DNA from 3 places in the Bacillus sp. CPT56D-587-MTF genome. Region 2 is predicted to be linked to each of the others. Evidence: riboswitches for the same ligand, from Rfam matches in the RefSeq annotation. Region 2 holds a riboswitch; each other region holds the start of a gene.
The links. Region 2 has a riboswitch for thiamine pyrophosphate ahead of tenA (thiaminase II). Riboswitches for the same ligand answer to the same signal wherever they lie in the genome.
Positions count from the first base shown of each region.

Region 1: it holds a riboswitch for thiamine pyrophosphate, as region 2 does, so the genes downstream of both, thiT (energy-coupled thiamine transporter ThiT) here and tenA (thiaminase II) in region 2, are expected to answer to the same signal.
Region 3: it holds a riboswitch for thiamine pyrophosphate, as region 2 does, so the genes downstream of both, tenA (thiaminase II) here and tenA (thiaminase II) in region 2, are expected to answer to the same signal.

Region 1 is NZ_JBYTEF010000001.1:4,450,500-4,457,729, forward strand. It holds gene feoB (ferrous iron transport protein B) at 1-1,656, opposite strand, end outside; gene AC3WVZ_RS22990 (FeoA family protein) at 1,653-1,880, opposite strand; TPP riboswitch at 2,075-2,176, shown strand; gene thiT (energy-coupled thiamine transporter ThiT) at 2,263-2,931, shown strand; gene AC3WVZ_RS23000 (sensor histidine kinase) at 3,139-4,992, opposite strand; gene AC3WVZ_RS23005 (response regulator transcription factor) at 4,989-5,678, opposite strand; gene srtD (class D sortase, LPxTATN-specific) at 5,718-6,338, opposite strand; gene AC3WVZ_RS23015 (LPXTG cell wall anchor domain-containing protein) at 6,428-6,916, opposite strand; gene AC3WVZ_RS23020 (hypothetical protein) at 7,096-7,230, opposite strand, start outside.
Region 2 is NZ_JBYTEF010000001.1:2,242,241-2,249,470, forward strand. It holds partial or broken gene AC3WVZ_RS11435 (esterase/lipase family protein) at 1-1,048, shown strand, start outside; gene AC3WVZ_RS11440 (homoserine dehydrogenase) at 1,136-2,161, shown strand; gene pdxR (MocR-like pyridoxine biosynthesis transcription factor PdxR) at 2,251-3,699, shown strand; gene AC3WVZ_RS11450 (D-alanine--D-alanine ligase) at 3,704-4,618, shown strand; TPP riboswitch at 4,692-4,797, shown strand; gene tenA (thiaminase II) at 4,925-5,614, shown strand; gene AC3WVZ_RS11460 (DUF3937 domain-containing protein) at 6,012-6,275, shown strand; gene AC3WVZ_RS11465 (heterocycloanthracin/sonorensin family bacteriocin) at 6,834-7,130, shown strand.
Region 3 is NZ_JBYTEF010000001.1:376,392-383,621, forward strand. It holds gene AC3WVZ_RS01950 (DUF3965 domain-containing protein) at 1-323, shown strand, start outside; gene AC3WVZ_RS01955 (hypothetical protein) at 564-896, opposite strand; gene AC3WVZ_RS01960 (SH3 domain-containing protein) at 902-2,056, opposite strand; TPP riboswitch at 2,326-2,437, shown strand; TPP riboswitch at 2,498-2,601, shown strand; gene tenA (thiaminase II) at 2,687-3,382, shown strand; gene AC3WVZ_RS01970 (ABC transporter ATP-binding protein) at 3,351-4,100, shown strand; gene AC3WVZ_RS01975 (ABC transporter permease) at 4,100-4,852, shown strand; gene AC3WVZ_RS01980 (ABC transporter substrate-binding protein) at 4,849-5,850, shown strand; gene tenI (thiazole tautomerase TenI) at 5,861-6,481, shown strand; gene thiO (glycine oxidase ThiO) at 6,474-7,230, shown strand, end outside.

The DNA.
Region 1 (7,230 bases), 2.2 Mb from region 2:
TAGTGGTGCGATAAATCCACCAATCATCGCTAAGTAACTGTCTCCCATATCAACGCCAAATCCTGATGGACCTGCATAGTTTAATAACCAAATGACAACCGAACCACCAAAGATGAATGTACCAGCTTTACGAACAAATCCTTTTCCTTTCTCCCACGTGCTTAGCCATAATGTTTTTGCTTGTGGCACACGGTAAGGCGGTAATTCAATTACGAAAATAGACTTTTCCGCTTTCAAAATTGTAAGAGACATAATTTTTGTAACTAATAACGCAAGAACAATCCCTGCAACATATAAAGAAAATACAACAGTCGCCTGACTATGCGGGAAAAATACGCCCGCAAATAATGCATATACAGGTAATCGTGCTGAACAAGACATAAATGGTGTTACTAAAATGGTAAGTAAACGTTCTTTTTCCTGTTCAATCGTTCTCGCAGCCATGATACCTGGAACGTTACATCCAAAACCGATAATCATCGGAATAAAAGCTTTTCCGTTTAAGCCGAAAAACTCCATAATTCTATCCATAACAACTGCAATTCGCGCCATATACCCTGAGTCTTCTAATAATGAAATAAAAAAGAATAGTGCAAAGATTTGTGGTACGAATACTAATACAGCACCAACACCGGCAATAATACCTTCTGTAACTAGTGCTTGAATAAAATCAGAAGCTCCAATACTTGTAAGTCCAGCCGTCACCCAATCCGTAAGCTGGCCACCAAAAAACTCATCTAACATATCCGATAAAGGTGTACCAATCCACGTAAACGTAACCTGAAAAATAAAAAACATAACTGCTAAAAAGATTGGAAGTCCTAAAATTTTATGTGTAATTAATCTATCAATTTTTTCTGAAAAAGGAATTTTCCCTTCTTTCTCATGCTTCATAACATTTGTTTTTAACTTTTCAATATACGCTTCACGAGTTTTGTAAATGTGCTCTTCTAACGTACAATCAAGTCTTCCTTCTAAGCGAGATCGAATGGCTATGAGTTCCTTATAAATTGGTAATGCTTTCATTTCTTTTTCTACTACTTCGTTATTGCTTAAAAATTGAAGTGCTAACCATCTCGGATGCTCGTAATTCGCTGTCTCTAAAAGAGCAATTACTTCTCCAATTCCTTCATCCATTTGTACACCATATGAAATAAGGAATGGCTTTTTCTCTTTTTTGTCATTTTCTTTAAGAGTCGTAAGCAGTTCTTCACAGCCTTTTCCACTTCTTGCAACAACAGGAACGACTGTTACACCTAATAGCTCTGATAATCGTTTTACATCAATGACAATTCCTCTTTGCTTCGCCACATCAACCATGTTTAAACCAATTGAGACTGGCTTACCAAATTCAAGTAACTGCAACGTTAAATGCATATTTCTTTCAAACTGCGAGGAATCTACGATATTTAACATATGATTAAATTCTTCTGTTAATAGAAAGTTTGTTACAACACCTTCATCACGTGAAACTGGATTTAAATCATAAACACCTGGTAAATCAATTAATGTTCCTTGTCTATCTTTTAATTTACCAACCTTTTTTTCTACTGTTACACCGCTCCAGTTTCCTACGTATTCATAAGAACCAGTAAGTGCATTAAATAATGATGTCTTCCCTGTATTCGGATTCCCTAGCAAAGCTACCTTATTCACGCTAATTCCACCTTTATCATTTTCGCGTCACAATGACGAATACTAATTAACTGTCCACGACACTCCAATGTACAAGGACCTTTGAACATCGCTTTCTGTTTCAGGCGAAGTTCGCTTCCTTCAGCAAGACCGAAAGCAGCTAGTCTACGCTTTAATAGCTGATCTAAAGACTGAATACTTTTTACTAACACTTTCTCTCCAATTTTAATATCTACTAAGCTCATAACCTTCCCCCTCAGAAGAGAATGATAATTATTTTCAAAAAAATTATACCACACCCTATTTCTCTTGTACTATACCCTTTTGCTTCATATTTATTAACATTTCGCTACAATTCTATTTCAATTATTGTCATACTGTATTCGTTTGCCATTCTCATCCATTTCGCTTACAATAAACAATAACAAATAAAGAATTTCGTTATCACTGGGGGAGCCATGCCGCTGAGAGGGAACACTTCGTTCCGACCCTTCGAACCTGTTAGTTAATGCTAACGCAGGGATTGTGCAAACGTCCGAAATACATACCTCATTTTTATTTACGTATTTCGTATCCTCCTATGATATCTATTCTTTTTTGTACAACTTGGATTTAGGGGGAGACAACATGCGTAACACCAATTTACAAGCGATGATCGAATCTGCTATTCTTGCAGCCTTCGCCATGATTATCGATATTTTACCATTATCACTTAAACTTCCAACAGGCGGTTCTATCTCATTCGCTATGATTCCTATTTTTATTATTGCTTACCGCTGGGGCTTTAAATCAGCTTTCTTAGGCGGTTTAGTTTGGGGACTATTACAAATTGTCGTGGGAGATGCTTATATTTTAACACCTGTTCAAGCATTCATTGAGTACTTCATTGCCTTTGCTTTTATCGGATTTGCTGGCTTATTCTATCGTCCAATTCAAAAAGCACTTTTAACATCCAATGAAAATAGCTTAGAACAATCAAATTTAGGTAACCGTAAAGACAAACATTCATCAAAACAAAATCAGGGTAAGAAAGTCCTTGCTTATATTATCCTTGCTACATTTATCGGTAGCTTTGCTCGCTATTTCTGCCACTTTATTGCCGGCATTATTTTCTGGGAACAATATGCGCCGAAAGGTCAATCAGCTGTGTTATATTCATTAATCGTAAATGGAAGTACAATGCTTGGTTCTTTTATTTTATGTACCGTTTTACTTATATTTTTATTTATCACTTCACCACGATTATTCAAAAGCATCAGTGCTTATCAAATGAATACACAAAAAAAGGGTGCTTAATGAGCGCTCTTTTTTCATATCGTAATATCAATTAAAAATACAATAAATGCGCAAAAGAAAATAAATACCATTATACTTAGCCAATTGCTATGCACGGTTCATCGACTCCTTACATAACCTCATATTCTAAACAAATTATACTGATTAAAAATAAAGATTAGGTAAAGATAATATGAAAATAAATTAAAAAAGCATAGATCATATTGTCTACGCTTTTTTCGGTAAATAGAAATAAAATAATACACCATCTTCTGTATTTTCTGCCCCATATTCAGCATCATGTAGTTCTAAAATATTCTTTGAAATAGCAAGCCCAAGCCCCGTCCCACCTTGTGAACGCTGACGAGCTGTATCCACGCGATAAAAACGATCCCAAATTTTATCTAATTGCTCTTCTTCAATATGAGTACCTTTATTTTCAATGCACACTTTTATACGATTCTTCTCATCTATTGTAGAAATAATAATATCCTCTTTATTTGGTGTATATCGTATAGCATTCGTAATGAAGTTCACGATGACTTGTTCAATCCGGCCTTGATTTGCAATCACTTCAAATGAACTTATATTTTTATGAATATGAAGTTCTTTTTTCTCTATTTCCACAGATAGATGTTCACATATACCTTCAATTACTGTATCAATATAAAACGAATCTTTTTTCATTTTATATGTACCAGATTCAAATTTAGCTAACTCAAGCATATCCAAAATTAACGTATCCATTTTGTCTACTTCTCTCTCCATTGCCTGAAAATAATACTCTTTTTTATGTTCAGCTACCCCATCTTTTAAAATAGAAATACAGCTTTTCATAATACTTAGCGGTGTTTTTAATTCATGTGAAACACCAGAAATGAATTCTTTTCGCGTCTTTTCTAACTTTCTTTCCTTTTCAATATCTTCTTCTAACTGTCCAATATGCGAATGGAGTTTATTTGATAGCACATTAATATTTTTCGATAAATCTCCAATTTCATCTTTCGAAGTAATCGGTATTTTTTCTGTGAAGTCTAAATGCGCTATTTTCTTTGTTGTATCATTTATTTTCAATAATGGCTTTGCAATTTGTTTTGAGTAATAGAACGAAGCTAAAAAAATAAGAACGACTACAAATGCAATGATATAGATATAATAATCTTGCACCATTTGTACAGCTTCATCTACCGGCTGTAAAGAAGCCATCGCATAAATATATGTTACCGATCCGTCTTTTTCTTTTATTGGTTTCATTAATAATTTATATTTTATATCATTCTTTTCGTAGTCCATTGTCTTTGTTGAATACTCTATTTGATTACTCTCTTTTAGTAACACATCCGTTTGAAATTCTTTTATACTATCCAAAAATAAAGTGTTTTTATAAATTGGATTTACGGGGCCTTTTACATCTGGAAACTGTACTTTCGTAACACGCCCTCCTATGTAAACATCTGGTTCTTGAGCAGCTTGCTCCCGAACAGCCGGCTTCTTTTCCTTACCAAGTTGTTCCACAGCTGCTTTCTTTTTCTCCTCATTTAATTTACTCATTTTCTCATTAAATGCTTTTTCTAACGGTTTATTAGATCCGCTTAAATTCTGCTTAGATAAAGAAAAAGAGAATGGAATAAAACTATCTTCTTTTCTCACTCCAGAAAAATAAATTTCTTGCCCTAAAAAATGCTCCGATAATTTATTATCAATCTCCTCTATATTGACGAGATTGCCTAAAGGAATTTTAAATATTTGTTGTCCAAAGCTCTTTTGTTGCCTACGATCTATCGTTACCTCAAAATAAAAATCATCTGCATGTTTTAAATTCCCGTTCTTATCTAATGTCGTAATCCACGTATTATTTTCTCTTAAAAAGTCTTGCTCTAGTTTCTGAATTTCTTCTGCATTTCCTGCATGATTTAAATAGTTCTTCTCAAAGGAATTTAAATTCACTTTAATATCTTCCACTTTTCGATTCGCATAATATTGTTTAAAAAATATCGTTTGTCCAATAAATATCGTCGCTAAAATTAACATGCATAATGCTGTTGTAAGAGTAAATAATTTTAGAACAATCCCTTTTCTCATATATTCCCCTCAAATTTATAACCAGTTCGTACTACAGTTGTAATATACTTTGCTTTCTCTCCTAATTTATTTCTTAAATTACGAATATGGCTATTCACCGTTCGATCATCGCCAGCAAATTCATATCCCCAAATTCTTGAAATGAGTTGCTCTCGCGTTAAAACAATTCCTTGATTTTTCATGAAATACGCTAATATTTCAAATTCTGTATGCGTTAAATTAATATCGGTTCTATCTACCGTAACAGTGCGAGACGGAAAATGAACGTGAATACCGTGGATTGATAATGTATCATCTTCATTCTCTAAAAGTTGCTTTGTCACTTTTCTGCTTTCTAATAACCTTTTCGCTCTTGCTAATAAAATTGGCGGACTATACGGCTTCGTCACATAGTCATCTGCCCCAAGTTCAAAACCAAGTAACGTATCGTCTTCATCTACGCGCGCCGTCAGCATAATAATAGGCACCTCGGACGTCTTTCGAATTCTTCGGCAAACAGACCATCCATCGAGTTCTGGCAACATAATATCTAAAATAACTAAATCAACCTCTTCTTCTTCAAATACAACTAAAGCCTCTTTCCCGTCCCTCGCTTCAAACACTACATATTGCTCACTTAAAAAATAATCTTTTAATATTTCACGTAATATGTCTTCATCTTCAACAATTAAAATATTTTTTGACATAATTTATATATCCCCCTCCCGCTTTCAGAAACTATAATTTCACTTTGAATAACTGCCAGTTAACTTCGCCTCGATAATATATCTATCTGGTGCATTCCCTATATAATTAAATGGGTAACAAGTTGTCAGTGTTAATATCGGTTCTTCTTTTTTTATAATAACAGTACGATCATCCGCATGAGTAATCCATGTCTTTTGAATTTCATATGTGTACGTTTTATTATCATACTCTAAAACAAGGGTATCCTTTTCTTTCAACTCTCCTAAATCTGTAAATACAGTATCTCGATGTCCACTTAGTACAGTATGTCCCCCTCCAGATGGAGTTGTCGTTAAATCACTAACGAACATACCCACTCCTTTTTTCAAAGTCGTATCATCCGCTCCCCAATATATAGAAAACTTCTTCTTTATTTTTGGTATGTTTAACATCGCTACCTTTTCTCCTTCTTTATGTTCTGTTTGAGAAGAAGGCACTTGAGAAGTTACAGGTGTTTCACGAGAAAGTTGAGTATCTTGTATATTTTTAAGACTCTTTATTTCTTCTGCAGTTAATTGCCCGGCAGAGCTTCTTCCTTTATACCATTCCACAGCATAATAGGATCCCATGAATAGCCCTATAGCCATCAATATGATACCGATATAATTGAGTAACTTCATTCTTCATTCCTCCATGCCAAAAATGGTAGGAGTAACCTACCATTTTTAATATATGAAATTATCCCATTCTTTATAGGAAAATATTTTATTTACGCTTTAATCTTATTGCGACGATTCAAACCAAATAATGTACCTACCGCTACAAGACATGCACTTAATCCCATCATTGCTACATTATTTGATGCTGTATTTGGTAATTTTTCACCTTGTACAACTGGCTTTGCTACTTCTTTTTTAGCTACTTCATTCTTTTGCTCGGCTTTTATCGCTGCTTCTTTTTTTGCCATATCGTTTTTTAACTGTTCTTGCGCTATTCTCTTTTTCTCTTCTTCACTTTTTTTCTCAACTTTTATTGCTTCCTCTTTTTTAGCCATATCACTTTTTTCTTGTACTTGCGCTGCTTGCTTTTTCTCCTCATCACTCTTTTGCTGTTCCTTAATTGCTTCTTCTTTTTTAGCTTTATCTTGTTGCACTTGTGCTTCTTCCTTTGTTACTGTTCCAGTATCTGCACTCGCTACTGAAGAATATCCTACTGCTAAAAGTGCCATTGCACAAATTGGTAATAGTCTCTTTTTCATTTTCATTCTCTCCTTATATTTTATTCTCATCAACTCGCACCGGATGTATTACTAGAATAAGTAAGAGATATAAATATAAGATGCAGATGAAATATATTTCATTTAAAGATTTCATTGTAGAAAAAGAAAAAAACATCGCAATATGTACGATGTTTTTTTCGGGTGTGTGTCTCAATTATTTACATGTTACTTTCGCGTGATTTGGAAGTAGAACGGGCTGGAGCGATAACTAATTGTCTCGGCTCAGTTTTCTTGAAGTGATTTTTGACGTTACACTTACGACGTTGAACAACCCACGCTTTAATAGGGTTTGT
Region 2 (7,230 bases):
ATTTGAAACGAAATGGTTATACGGTACATACCGCAGCTGTTGGACCTGTTTCTAGTAACTGGGATCGTGCATGTGAATTGTATGCACAAATTAGCGGTGGGACAGTAGACTATGGTGCAGTCCATGCTGAGAAACATGGACATAATCGTTTTGGCAGAACTTATAGTGGTTTTGCGCCGAATTGGAGTGAAACAAATAAAGTTCATTTAGTTGGACATAGCATGGGTGGACAAACGATTAGAACATTAGTACAGCTATTAAAAGAAGGTAGTCTTGAAGAAAAGAATTATGTGAAAAATCACCCAAACACCAAAATATCACCACTATTTGAAGGCGGAAAATCATATGTTCATAGTGTTACAACATTAGCAACCCCTCACAACGGTACAACACTTGCGGATGGGAGTCTTCTACTGCCGTTTGTTAAAGATTTACTCATTACAGCTGCAAGCTTTGGAGGAAACAATAATTTACATTATATGATTTTAAATTGGATCAATGGGGTATAAAGAAGAATGCTGGAGAGTCCTTTTTCCAATATAGTAATCGTATTCTAAATAGTTCACTTTGGAAAAATACAAAAGATATAAGTCAGTGGGATTTAAGTACAGATGGTGCAAAGGAGTTAAATAATTGGGTAAAGACGCAACCAGATGTGTATTATTTATCCTATAGTGGACATGCATCACAAGCAGCACCTATAACAGGTTTACATTTGCCTCATATAACGATGAATAAAGTGTTAATGGGAAATGCATTTTTCTTAGGTTCTTATGCGAGATATGAAGAAAACCGTCCGCTAGTTGATACTTCTTGGTGGCAAAATGATGGTGTAGTAAATACAAATTCCATGATTGCACCATCTTCTAATGTTGCTGTAAATAATAATGAGTCATTACAGGTTGGAAAATGGAATCATATCGAAACGAAAGCGAATTGGGACCATCTCGACATGGTAGGGTTAAGTGTTTCAGACTCGTTAGGTTTTTCTAGCATTCAAGAGTTTTATAGAACAATTGCTGAAAAGCTATCACGTTTACCGAAATAGGTAATAATAAAGCGCTCTCGATGGAATTCGAGAGCGCTTTATATTATATTGAAAGAGGGATTTGGTAGAAAAATATGGGGGGATATTATGAAAATTCAAGTTGTATTATCAGGATACGGAACAGTAGGCAGAGAGTTTATAAAATTATTAAATGAAAAATATTCATATATATATGAAACATATGGGATTCAATTAGTTGTAAGTGGCGTATTAGGGAGAAATATTGCAATACATAATGAAGAAGGCTTATCTCTTCATCATTTATTGATGTATGGTGGCGGTACCGCTGCAATTGAAAAATATTTAGAGTATCATCCGAAGGAACGTGCAATAACTAGCATAAGTGGTACTGTATTGGTAGAATCAACGGTTACAAATCTTAAAGATGGAAATCCAGGGAAACAATATATGAAACAAGCGATTGAGAAACAGATGGATATAGTAGCAATTTCTAAAGGTGCGCTCGTTACAAACTGGAGAGAAATAAATGAAGCAGCAAGAGGCGCAAATGTACGAATTCGATATAGCGGTGCAACAGCCGCTGCACTGCCGACACTAGATATCGGACAATTTAGTTTAGCCGGTTGCAGTATTGATAAAATAGAAGGAATATTAAATGGAACAACTAATTATATTCTTACGAAAATGTATGAGGAAGATATGACATTTGAAGAAGCGCTGAAAGAAGCACAAAATAAAGGGATTGCTGAGACAAACCCTATATTAGATATAAGTGGTTCAGATAGTGCGTGTAAATTGTTACTTTTGACTAACAGCTTAATGGAAACAGAGAAAACACTTACTGATATACATATAAAAGGAATTGAGCACGTTACAAAACAGCAAATACAAAACGCTAAGGAACAACATAAAATTATTAAATTAATAGCATCAATATATAAGGATGAGGGTGGCAATGTGAATTTAAATGTTGAACCGTGCGAAATAGAAAAAGATCATCCGTTAGCAAATGTAAATGGGACCGAAAAAGGAATTACATTCTTTACAGATACGATGGGACAAGTTACTACAATTGGTGGGGCTTCTAATCCACGAGGCGCTGCAGCTGCAGCTTTAAAAGATGTAATTAACTTATATCGAAAAGATTTGTAAGACCGTACCGCCCTTTATAAAAAATACATATGTCGTGGACCTTTTGAGAATGAAATAAATATGCAAAAATGATTGCAGGGGGTAAGGAATTGTTTAAGGATTTTAAAGTTGTTAAAGATCGTCCAGTTTATATTCAATTAAAAGACTATTTGAAAAAGATGATTATGAAAGGGCATTTGCTCGGGGATCAAAAAATCCCATCAACAAGGGAACTAAGTGAATTACTAAGTGTGAGTAGAAACACTGTACTCGCTGCTTATGCAGATTTAGAGCAAGAAGGACTCATTTATGCAGTTAAAGGAAAAGGGAACTTTGTTGCGAAGGTGGATATATCTAACACTTCGTCTGTTGAAATAGATTGGAAAAATAAACTTAATACAGTGACCGCATTAGCGGACGAATTAGATTTAATGAAACATGGTGTTCGTTGGGCAAAGGAAATGATTGTTTTTAATAGTATAGCCCCGGATGAGAAGCTATTTGATGTTGAAAATTTCAAAAGAGCTTTTCTTACTCGTATGTCCATTGAAGGGGACATCGTATTGAACTACGGATATGCAAAGGGATATAGACCGTTAATGAATTATTTACTTCATTACATGGAAATGAAAGGTGTAGACATTTCGAATAAAGATATTCTAATTACAAATGGATTTACAGAAGGGTTGGATATTGTACTCTCTTCTTTATCAAAAAAATCCGGGCGTGTCATTTGTGAGAATCCAACTCACCACGCTGCACTTAAGCTTTTCCGTTTACATGGACTTGAAGTTCATGGGATTGATATGCATGAGGATGGTATTGATACGAATGAAGTTGAAAAAAGTTTGCGTGAAAAAGATTTTGATTTTGCTTATTTAATTCCTTCTTATCATAATCCAACCGGTATTGTTACGAGTTCAGAGAAAAGAACGGAATTGATGAGGTTATTCTCAAAATACAAGGTTCCTATTATAGAGGACGGATTTAATGAAGAATTACGTTATTCAGGTTCACATTTAGCTCCATTATTAACTTTTGCGGGAGCTGGCAATAATGTGATTTATATTAGTAGCTTTTCAAAGGTACTTTTCCCTGGTTTACGTGTAGGCTGGATTATTGCAGATAAAGAGCTGATTCATTATTTAGAAAGCGTAAAAAGAGCAAGAACGATTCACACATCTACGCTAGATCAAGCTGTTCTGTTTCAATATTTACATGAGGGATATTTTGAAAAATATTTAAAAAAGGCAAGATCTGTTTATAAGAAAAAATATGAGTTAGCTGTCGGGGCATGTAACCAGTACATTCCTTTTAAAAGAATGACTGGAGATGGTGGACTTCATTTATTTATAGAGCTAGAAGAGCATATGAATGCCCGCACACTTTTACAAAAGTGTTATGAGAAAGGCGTTACGTTTTCACCTGGAGATGTTTTTTACTCTGATGGAGAAGGAGCGAACACTTTCCGATTAGGTTTTTCGCGCTTGAAAGAAGAAGAAATAGTTCGGGGAATTAAAATAATTGGTGATACATTAAAAAATGAAATTTGGAGTTGAGAAAATGAAAATCGGTGTTATTATGGGCGGGGTATCGTCTGAAAAACAAGTTTCAATTATGACGGGGAATGAAATGATTGCTCATTTAGATAAAAATAAATATGAAATAGTTCCAATTACATTAAATGAAAAAATGGATTTAATTGAAAAAGCGAAAGACATTGACTTTGCGTTGCTCGCATTACACGGAAAATACGGAGAAGATGGGACAGTTCAAGGAACACTGGAGAGTTTAGGGATTCCTTATAGCGGAAGTAATATGTTATCTAGCAGTATATGTATGGATAAAAATATTTCGAAAAAGATTTTACGTTATGAAGGTGTAGAAACACCAGATTGGATTGAACTTACAAAAATGGAGGATCTAAAGCTTGACCAGTTAGATAAGTTAGGATTTCCATTAGTAGTAAAACCAAACTCTGGCGGATCGAGTGTCGGAGTGAAAATCGTTTACAATAAAAATGAATTGATCTCAATGCTAGAAACTGTATTCGAATGGGATTCTGAAGTAGTAATTGAGAAGTATATAAAAGGTGATGAAATTACATGTTCAATTCTGGATGGAAAACAGTTACCTATAGTTTCAATTCGACATGCAGCCGAGTTCTTTGACTATAATGCAAAATATGATGATACTAGTACAGTTGAGGAAGTTATCGAACTTCCAGCAGAAATTAAGGAACGTGTAAATAAAGCGTCACTTGCTTGTTATAAAGCATTAAAGTGTAGTGTTTATGCAAGAGTTGATATGATGGTGAAGGACGGAATTCCATATGTAATGGAAATTAATACATTACCAGGGATGACACAATCAAGTTTATTGCCAAAAAGTGCAGAAGCAGCGGGGATTAGTTATAGCAAACTATTAGATATGATTATTGAAACATCATTAAAAGTTAGAAATGAAGAAGGGTTTTAAGGAGATTATATAACGAATTCTTTTGACAGTTTCACGAAGTATGCTATGATGAATACATTATAAAAACAAAATATTTATCCACTAGGGGGGCCTTTTATAGGCTGAGATCAAATGTGATTTTGAGACTCTTAGTACCTGATCTGGTTAATGCCAGCGTAGGGAAGTGGGAAAGACGTTGCTATTTAATGAGTAAATAAATACTGTCAATTTCACTTTCTTTACGCCTGTAAAGAAAGTTTTTTTATTTTACAGCTTTAATAATTGTGGATAAATACTTATATTTTATACATTATTGGAGGGATTTAAATGACTTTTTCACAATCATTACGTAAAGAAGTAGATTCAATTTGGGAAGCGAGTTTTAACCATCCTTTTGTAAAAAAACTTGGTGAAGGAACGTTAGATTTAGCTAGTTTTCGTTATTATGTGCTTCAAGATTCATATTATTTGAGTCATTTTGCTAGAGTACAAACTTTAGGAGCTGCAAAAGCTCTTGAATTAGAGACGACAGCTCGTATGGCACATCATGCTCAAAATACATATGAAGCAGAGTTATCTTTACATGAGAATTTTGCTAAAAAACTAGGGATAACGAAAGAAGAAAAAGATAATTTTATTCCTGCGCCAACTGCATATGCGTATACTTCACATATGTATCGTGCTGCGTATGAAGGGCATTTAGGAGATATCATTGCAGCAATTTTACCTTGCTATTGGTTGTATTATGAAATTGGCGAACGCTTAAAAGAGTGCCAGCCGGAAGAGCCAATTTATAACGAATGGATTTCTGCTTATGGATCTGATTGGTTCCGTACGCTAGTTGAAGAACAAATTACACGTTTAGATACTATCGCTGAAAAAGTAACAGAGGCAGACCGCAAACGTATGAAACAGCATTTTATTATTAGCAGTCAATATGAATATTCATTTTGGGAAATGGCTTATACATTAGAAAAGTGGCCAGTGGATACAGACGTAAAAGACGTAATTGGATAAAGAATAGAAGTAATGTTATAGATAGGTCTGGATCATACCTATCTATATATTTTTTCTTGTCAAATTTGCGTAAAGTTATTAGTGCTACGGATATGGCGAAATAGAATATCGATAATTTAGCTCATTTACTTGTCTACGCATTAACTGGATAAACTTCTGTCACATTTATTTTACAATTAAAGAACGTAAATGTTGGTGGTATGAAGTTAAATAAGAAAAGAAACCCGAGCTATTAGCTGTAACGGAGTTGTTTTTTCTTCGCAGGAATTCCTAAATTATCATGGAATGTTGTTAATACGATATGCAAATATGCATATCGTATTTTTTTGAGTTCTTTATGTGTTAAAATTAGATATAAATATATGGAAATATAAAGAAGCAAAAGCAGGAATATCCAATGAATTTTGAGAGGTGTTATATGTTTACAAATAAGAAATTAATTCGATTTGGTTTATCGTTGTTTGTATTTTTAGGGATAATTAATTTTACAATCAGCTATTTCCAAACATATCTTGAAACAGCAGCAGATATTAAATGGGTAATTCCAGAAATTTGGAAAACCATTTTGCTAGATGTTCCTCAAGGTATACTTGTTCTTTTAGGCGCAATTGCTTTATATGATTTCACAAAAGAGGCATCACAAAAAGACGCATCAATCTAAGTGTGTCTTTTTTCTATTAGGAATTTCATAGAGAGTTTTGCTGGAGAAATAGAATGAAAAGCCCTAATTAGGGCTTTTTTCTTTGTAGGAATTTCTTATCTGTCATAGAAACCGGTCACTTGGAGGTGTTATAGCGAAAGCCATTTACAGTACAGAAAAATCTAAGCAGCACACGGAAATATATAGGACATGGCATCATAATTATTGAGAAATTAATTGAACTTAGTAAGTATGAAGATATGACGCTAGAATTCATATTTTTTAATTTTTATTTATCCCGCTATTTGCCGGGCAGTAAGCCCCCCACCTCAAAATTCAGCGGAAGCAAAGAAGTTAGGTAGGGGATGAACAAAACCCCACTGATTAAAGTTTCACTTTATAAAAATGAGCCCATAGCAAAAATAGGTATATGAACAAGGTGCATCATTTAGTGATAAGTCATACTTTGTTGGTGTACGTATTGAACTTAGTTTGTAGCGCTATTCCTACTTAGATGTAACGAACAGAAACATAGGGAAGCATCGATGAGGTTGTATTTTATAAACGGAGGTTATGAAAATGAATCAGTTTCAACAAGAACTACAAGCGCTAAGTCTTAATGATTACCGATCTGGAAATATTGTCTATTGGGACCAGCAAAACCAATATCCATATTACTATATTGAAGATGCTGCTCGTCGCTGTGGCGGTTGTGGTCGTTGTGGCGGATTTCGTTGTGGTGGATTCCGTTGTATTGGTTGCTTCGGTTGTTTTGGTTGCGGAAGTTGCGGAGGTTGTGGCGGCTGTGGTGGTTGCTCTAACTGTTTTGATGGTTTTACTGATACTACCGGTACTATTGTAACGTATGAATATTAATTACATTTATCCCATTATTTGCGGGCAATAAAATCTTCCTTAAAATTCAGAGAGAGCAAAGAGAAGTTAGGTGGCGGACTGTCCATAAAAGCCCGATTGG
Region 3 (7,230 bases), 1.9 Mb from region 2:
TGGATCGATATGGTCATTTTATTGGAAAGCTACTATCTTATGTGCCATTTTTCGAAATGATACAAGTTCCACAGCATGCATATTATTGTGAAGAATTACTGTATATTTGTAAGGGCATTGAATATAAAGAAGAAACACTACGCAATTATATATTTATACAATTACATGATTGTTTACCATCATTTTTTAGGCTATTTCTTAAAAATAAGCGTTACGCAACGATTCATGATATTCTTTTCTATTGGTGCGATGACGAACAACGAATGAGCTTAGAGAAAAAATATAATCTAAGCTTTATTTATGAAAAATATGCTTGTGGATAAACAATATTTTCGATATGAAAAATTAATATAAATTAAAAAGGATCTCCAGTTTATGTGAGATCCTTTTTTGTTAGTAAAACAAGGAGAAAGTGATTAAGACAAGAAACAACATTCCATATAGGAGAAGTTGTGCAGTATAACTTCCTTGTATACCAAAAAAAGTATTGGCTTTCTTATACAAATGCAATATGTATTTTATTGGAGCATCTTTGAAAGATTGGTACACAGTGTCTCCTCTTTCTAAGCTTCTTGTTCTTGTTTTTGGTTATAAGGGACATTAATATATCTAGCTACAAATAATAAAACAGCCATAAAGAATACTGGAAATACAGTAGATAAATAAAAGCCATTACTAATTATATTTGTTATGAGAGCACTCAAAAGAAAAATAGCATTATAAATATGGGCAATTTTTTGTTTTAGTTGCACTTGAAATGATTCCATCATAATTTCTAATGCAACAAAAGCAATAATAATAGATAAAAATACAATGTTTGTATTGTAAATGATTAAACAACAGATTAAACCTAAAAAGGCTACGTATTCAATTATAAGAGGTATATTGCGTGGCATACAATTTACCTAACTAAATATGGCAGTGGATTTACTGCATTTGTTTTTTCAAAATTCCATTCTCCATTATGTAATTCAAAATGAAGATGTTGCCCGTATGAATGACCTGTGTTTCCCATATGACCTATTAATTGTCCAGTCTGTACTTGATCACCAGCTTGTACAGTGCGATCCTTCATATGAGCATAAACAGTTGTATATAATTTCCCATTGATTTGATGCGCAATGAAAACAACATTGCCATAGCTAGCTGAATAATAAGATTTCACAACTTTACCTGCAGCAGCAGCTTGGATAGAGACGTTTCCTGGAGCGGCAATATCTATACCATAATGCATTTGTTCCCAGCGTATATCAAAGGTTGAGCTAATTCTTCCTTGAGCGGGGAATTTGAAAGCAGCTGGAATTGATGAAGGCTGATCTGTTTTAGCTTGTGGTTGATTTTGTACTACATAGTGTTTTGCTACATATCCGTATCCTGTGCCAAAACGAATTTTATACCAAGTACCTACAGTTTCTACTACTTGTACTTGAGTACCGTTTTGTAATGAACCGAGTAGAGCGCTACTTGTACTAGCTGTGCTACGTACATTTAGATTAGGTGTTGCAACAGTATATTTTGTATTATTTTGAACGGTGATTCCTTTTACTAAGGGTTGTGAACCATTAGAGATGAATGCTTTTTGTACGTAACCTGTTTGGCCATTATGTGATATTTTATACCATTCGCCTTGATCTTCTTGAACGGTAATAAACTTACCATTTGGTAATACATCTAAAATGGAAGATTCTAAATTAGGTTCAGAGCGAACGTTTAATGCATTAGCATTAACGATGTATTGATCATTAGATTGAAGTTTGTTTTTTAGTAAAATAGCATCTTTTTGTACATAACCTACTTTATTATGAACAGATACTTTATACCAACCATTAGTTGTTTCAATGATGTTCACTTTTGTATTAAAGCGAATTGTATCAATTGATGTGCTTTTTACGTTATCTTCTGTATGTAATGCTACTTGATCGACTTTGACATACCCAGTTTTAATATTAGATAATTGTTCAGCGTTTGCTTTTTGTACATTTGTTTCACCCATAGAAGGAAGTAAAGAAGCAATCGCTACAGTAGTTGCTGTTAAAGCAGTAGCTTTCATATTCATGGAATAGAGACCTCCTCTAGTTGTATAGTTGTAATTTTATTATAGTATAAAGATATAATATAGTGGGGGTATTCACATAAATGTAATATGAAATCAATATAAAAATAAATTTTTTGAGGATAATGATTCCTTTTTATACAATTAATTGGGGTTTTATTTTCTAAAATAGAATGTATGTATTGTATAATTTTGATATTATGTTGGCAATTAAGAAAATTAAAAAAGTTGATGATGTCTTATTAGGGTGTTATACTGACAGTGATAATTTTATAGTTTGCTAGGAGAGCTGGTGTTGCCAGCTGAGAGTAGGCCGTAAGCCTTTGATCCTTTTTATTACCTGATCTAGATTATGCTAGCGTAGGGAAGCAATTCGGACACTAACAATGAGTCCCCGTTTCTTTGCGTATAGAAACGGGGCTTTTTTATTTGAAAATTTCATATTGAAACCACTAGGGGTGCTTGACTTGCTGAGAGAGGAATAATCCTTAACCCTTACAACACCTGATCTAGGTAATACTAGCGAAGGGAAGTGGAACATCGAATAAATGTATAACTTTATTTGCTGTAACCACTTCTTATATATAGAAGTGGTTTTTTATTTAGATACATATATTGAAAGGGGATAGAGAAATGAAATTTTGCGATAGATTATTAGAAACTGTGCAACCGGTTTGGGAGATGAGTCATAATCATCCGTTTGTAGTGGGTATGGGAGATGGCACGTTAGAAAAAGATAAATTCCAGTATTATATTATTCAAGATTATTTATATCTGCTAGATTATGCAAAGTTATATGCGATTGGTGTTGTAAAAGCAACGAATCCACAAGTAATGGGAAAGTTCGCTGAACAAATTGATGGAATATTAAATGGCGAAATGACAATCCATAAACAATATGCAAAAAGACTTGGAATTTCTATAGAGGAGATAGAGTCTGCGAAACCATCTGCTAAAAATTTAGCTTATACAAATTACATGATGTCTGTATCTCAAAATGGCACACTTGCGGAATTAATAGCAGCGCTTCTTCCATGTATGTGGAGCTATTGGGAAATTGGAAAGCGTTTAAATGATATTCCTGGAGCAAGAGATCATGAGTTTTTTGGTGAGTGGATTCAAGGATATAGTTCGGAAGAATACGGTAATCTTTGTATTTGGTTAATAGATTTATTAAATGAAATGGCAGTTGGAAAGTCTGAGAAAGAACTAGAAAGATTAGAGGAGATCTTCTTATATTCCAGTCGATTTGAATATTTATTCTGGGATATGTCCTATCGTAAGGAGATGTGGGGATTTGAGGAGCAAGAACATACTACAGTTTCATAATGTTTCTTTTCATTACGATGAGAAACCAATCATCCATGAATTAAATGCTTCTATATATGAGAAAGAGTTTGTCAGTATTATCGGACCGAGTGGATGTGGAAAAAGTACTTTATTTCGCCTTATTACAGGTCTAGAAAAGGTAAGTACTGGACAGATAGAACTGACAGAAACAAAGAACCATCCTGTAGGATATATGCCGCAAAAAGATATGCTTTTGCCGTGGAGAACAATTATTGAGAATGCTGCCCTGCCGCTAGAGTGCCAAGGTGTACAGAAGAAAGAAGCAGAAGTAAAGGCAAAGGAACTGTTACATAAATTTGGTTTGCAAGGGTATGAGCAAAAATATCCGAAAGATTTATCTGGTGGGATGAGACAACGTGTATCTTTTATTCGAACTTTATTAACAGGCGGGGAGATATTGCTGTTAGATGAACCATTTAGTGCGTTGGATGCTTTAACGAAGACCTCTTTGCAAGAATGGTTGTTTGAACAATGGCAAGAGTGGGAAAAAACAATTTTATTCATTACTCATGATGTTGAAGAAGCGTTATTTCTTTCAAACAGAGTTTTAGTAGTGGAACAGCAGCCGATAACGACTTTGACTGAGCGGACTGTACCGCTTGATCATAACAGAACACGAAAAGATTTATATAAACCGGAAGTATTAGCGCTGAAAGATGAGCTTCTTAGTATGTTACAAAGGCAGGTACTTGTGTGATGAACCGATTGAAAGAATTAGTTCCTGCTATTACACTTTCTAGTATTTTACTAGCTGTGTGGGAAATAGGAGCAAGAATTGTAGATGAGATGTACATTTTACCGTCACCGTCTGCGATTGTAATGAAGATATGGAAACTAAAAGACATATTATTTACAGTTCATTTACCTGCAACGTTATACGTCGTTTTAATAGGTGTTGTTATCTCTAGCGTATTAGGTGTAGGGCTAGCGATGTTAATGAATGCGAGTACATGGATGGAAAGAGCATTTTATCCATTATTAGTTGCTTCACAAACGATTCCAATTACTGCGCTTGCTCCGCTATTTGTTTTATGGTTTGGATATACAATTTGGAGTAAGGTTGTTGTCACAGTTTTAATTACGTTTTTCCCAATTGCGGTCAATACGTATGATGGACTGCGTAGTACGAAAAAAGAATGGGAGGAGCTCTTAGTTACATATGGAGCAACAAAAAGAGATATTTTTCTTAAATTAAAGTTGCCGTCTGCTCTTCCTTATTTTTTCTCAGCTTTAAAAATTGCAGTTCCGCTTAGTGTTATCGGAGCAGCAATTGGAGAATGGCTCGGTGCACAAGCTGGGCTTGGATATTTCAGTAAGAGAATGATGACGCAGTTAGATGGAGCTGGCGTATTTGCACCTATTGTATTGTTATCATTATTAGCTATTTTCTTCGTCGTAATTATTTCCATATTAGAAAAGAAATTCATTAGTTGGAGGAAGCATTCATGAAATTTTTAAAACGCATCTTTGTGTTTACATTATTAATTGCAATAATTGCAGGATGTTCGAGTAATTCAGCATCAGACAAAAGTAAAAAAGAGAAAGAAATAACAGTCATGTTAGATTGGTATCCAAATGCGGTACATAGCTTTATCTATGCAGCAATTGAAAAAGGATACTTTAAAGAAGAAGGTGTAAAGGTAAATATTAAATTCCCTTCTAATCCGACTGATCCATTAACGCTAGCAGCAGCAGGGAAGGTGACAGTTGGCTTGTATTATCAGCCAGATGTTGTTATGGCGAGAGCGAATGAGCAAATTCCAGTGAAATCAATTGGGGCTGTCGTACGTTCACCATTAAATCATGTTGTATCACTGAAATCAGCGGGCATTCAATCACCGAAAGATTTAGAAGGAAAAACAGTAGGATACTCTGGAACACCATTAAGTGAGATGTATTTAAAAACGATGGTAAAAGAAGCTGGTGGTAATCCTAATACAGTGAAAGTAGTAGATGTTGGCTTTGATTTAGTACCAGCATTAATTACGAAGAAAGTAGATGCGGTAACAGGGGCATACATTAACCATGAAGTACCTGTTATGCGTCATGAAGGCCATGAACCAGCGTACTTTAATCCAGCTGATTACGGAGTACCAAACTATCATGAGCTTGTGTTTGTAACAGGTGATAAAACGTTGAAAAAAGATAAAGAGGCGTTGCAAGCTTTCTTACGTGGTACGAAAAAAGGCTATGATTTCATGAAGAAAAACCCAGATGAAGCATTGAATATTTTATTAAATCATCAAGAAAAAGAAAACTTCCCACTTGTGCCAGAAGTTGAAAAGGAAAGTATGAAAATTTTATTAGAGAAGATGGAAACGAAAGATGAGCCATTCTTATCAGATTCAAAAGAATCTTGGGAGAAACAAAATAAGTGGCTGAAGGACAAAGGAATGACGAATGAAACCGTCCCAGCCGATGAATTATTCGAAAATATTTTAAAGTAGGCGAATGAATATGAAAAATGAGCTCCACGTAATCTCAAATGGCCATATGCCATTCGAAGAGTTAGTGAATGTAGCGATGCAAATTGAGAGTGAGATTGATTATTTGCATATTCGTGAGCGTGAGAAGAGTACGAAGGAATTATATGAAGGTGTGGAAAGTCTATTAATGGAGGGCTTTCCAGCTTCTAAAATTGTCATAAACGATCGAATTGATATTGCAATTTTATTAAATATTCCTCGTGTTCAACTAGGATATCGAAGTACAGATGTAAAGTCAGTGAAAGAAAAGTTTTCGTATTTGCATGTCGGTTATTCTGTGCATTCGCTAGATGAAGCAATAGTAGCTTTTAAAAATGGAGCGGATTCACTCGTTTATGGCCATGTATTTCCGACAGATTGTAAAAAAGGTGTGCCAGCGAGAGGGCTTGAAGAAATTTCAGACATTGCAAGGTGTTTATCTATACCGATTACAGCAATTGGAGGAATTACCCCAGAAAACACAGTGGATGTTCTTACTAACGGTGTAAGCGGTATAGCAGTTATGTCTGGAATTGTAAGTAGTAGTAACCCGTATAGCAAAGCGAAATCTTATAAGGAATCAATAAGAAAGTGGGCGGAAAAACATGTGTGAGAAGTATGATGTAGCGATTATTGGTGGTGGTGTAATTGGTAGTTCAGTTGCACATTTTCTAGCAGAAAGAGGACATAAAGTAGCGATTGTGGAGAAGCAAAGTATTGCATCGGAAGCTTCAAAAGCAGCTGCTGGTTTACTTGGTGTTCAGGCAGAATGGGATGCGTATGATCCTCTATTTGAACTTGCTAGAGAAAGCCGAGCTATATTTCCACAACTTGCAGCAGTTTTACGTGAAAAGACGGGTGTTGATATTGGATATGAAGAAAAAGGAATTTATCGTATTGCTCAAAATGAAGATGAGAAGGAAAGAATTCTTCACATTATGGATTGGCAGCAGAAAACAGGTGAAGATTCTTATTTTCTAACGGGAGACCATGTGCGGGAAAAAGAGCCATATCTATCCGAATCTATTATAGGAGCAGTATATTATCCGAAAGACGGTCATGTTATTGCACCAGAGCTTACGAAAGCATTCGCACATTCTGCAGCGATTTCCGGTGCTGATATATATGAACAGACAGAAGTATTTGATATCCGTATTGAAAATAATAAAGTGACTGGAGTTATTACAAGTGAAGGTATTGTCACATGTGAGAAAGTCGTTATTGCAGGAGGTTCATGGAGCACGAAGTTACTCAGTTATTTTCACCGCGATTGGGGTACATATCCAGTTAAAGGAGAAGTGGTTGCGGTAAGAAGTAGAAAACAACTTTTAAAAGCACCTATTTTTCAAGAAAGATTTTACA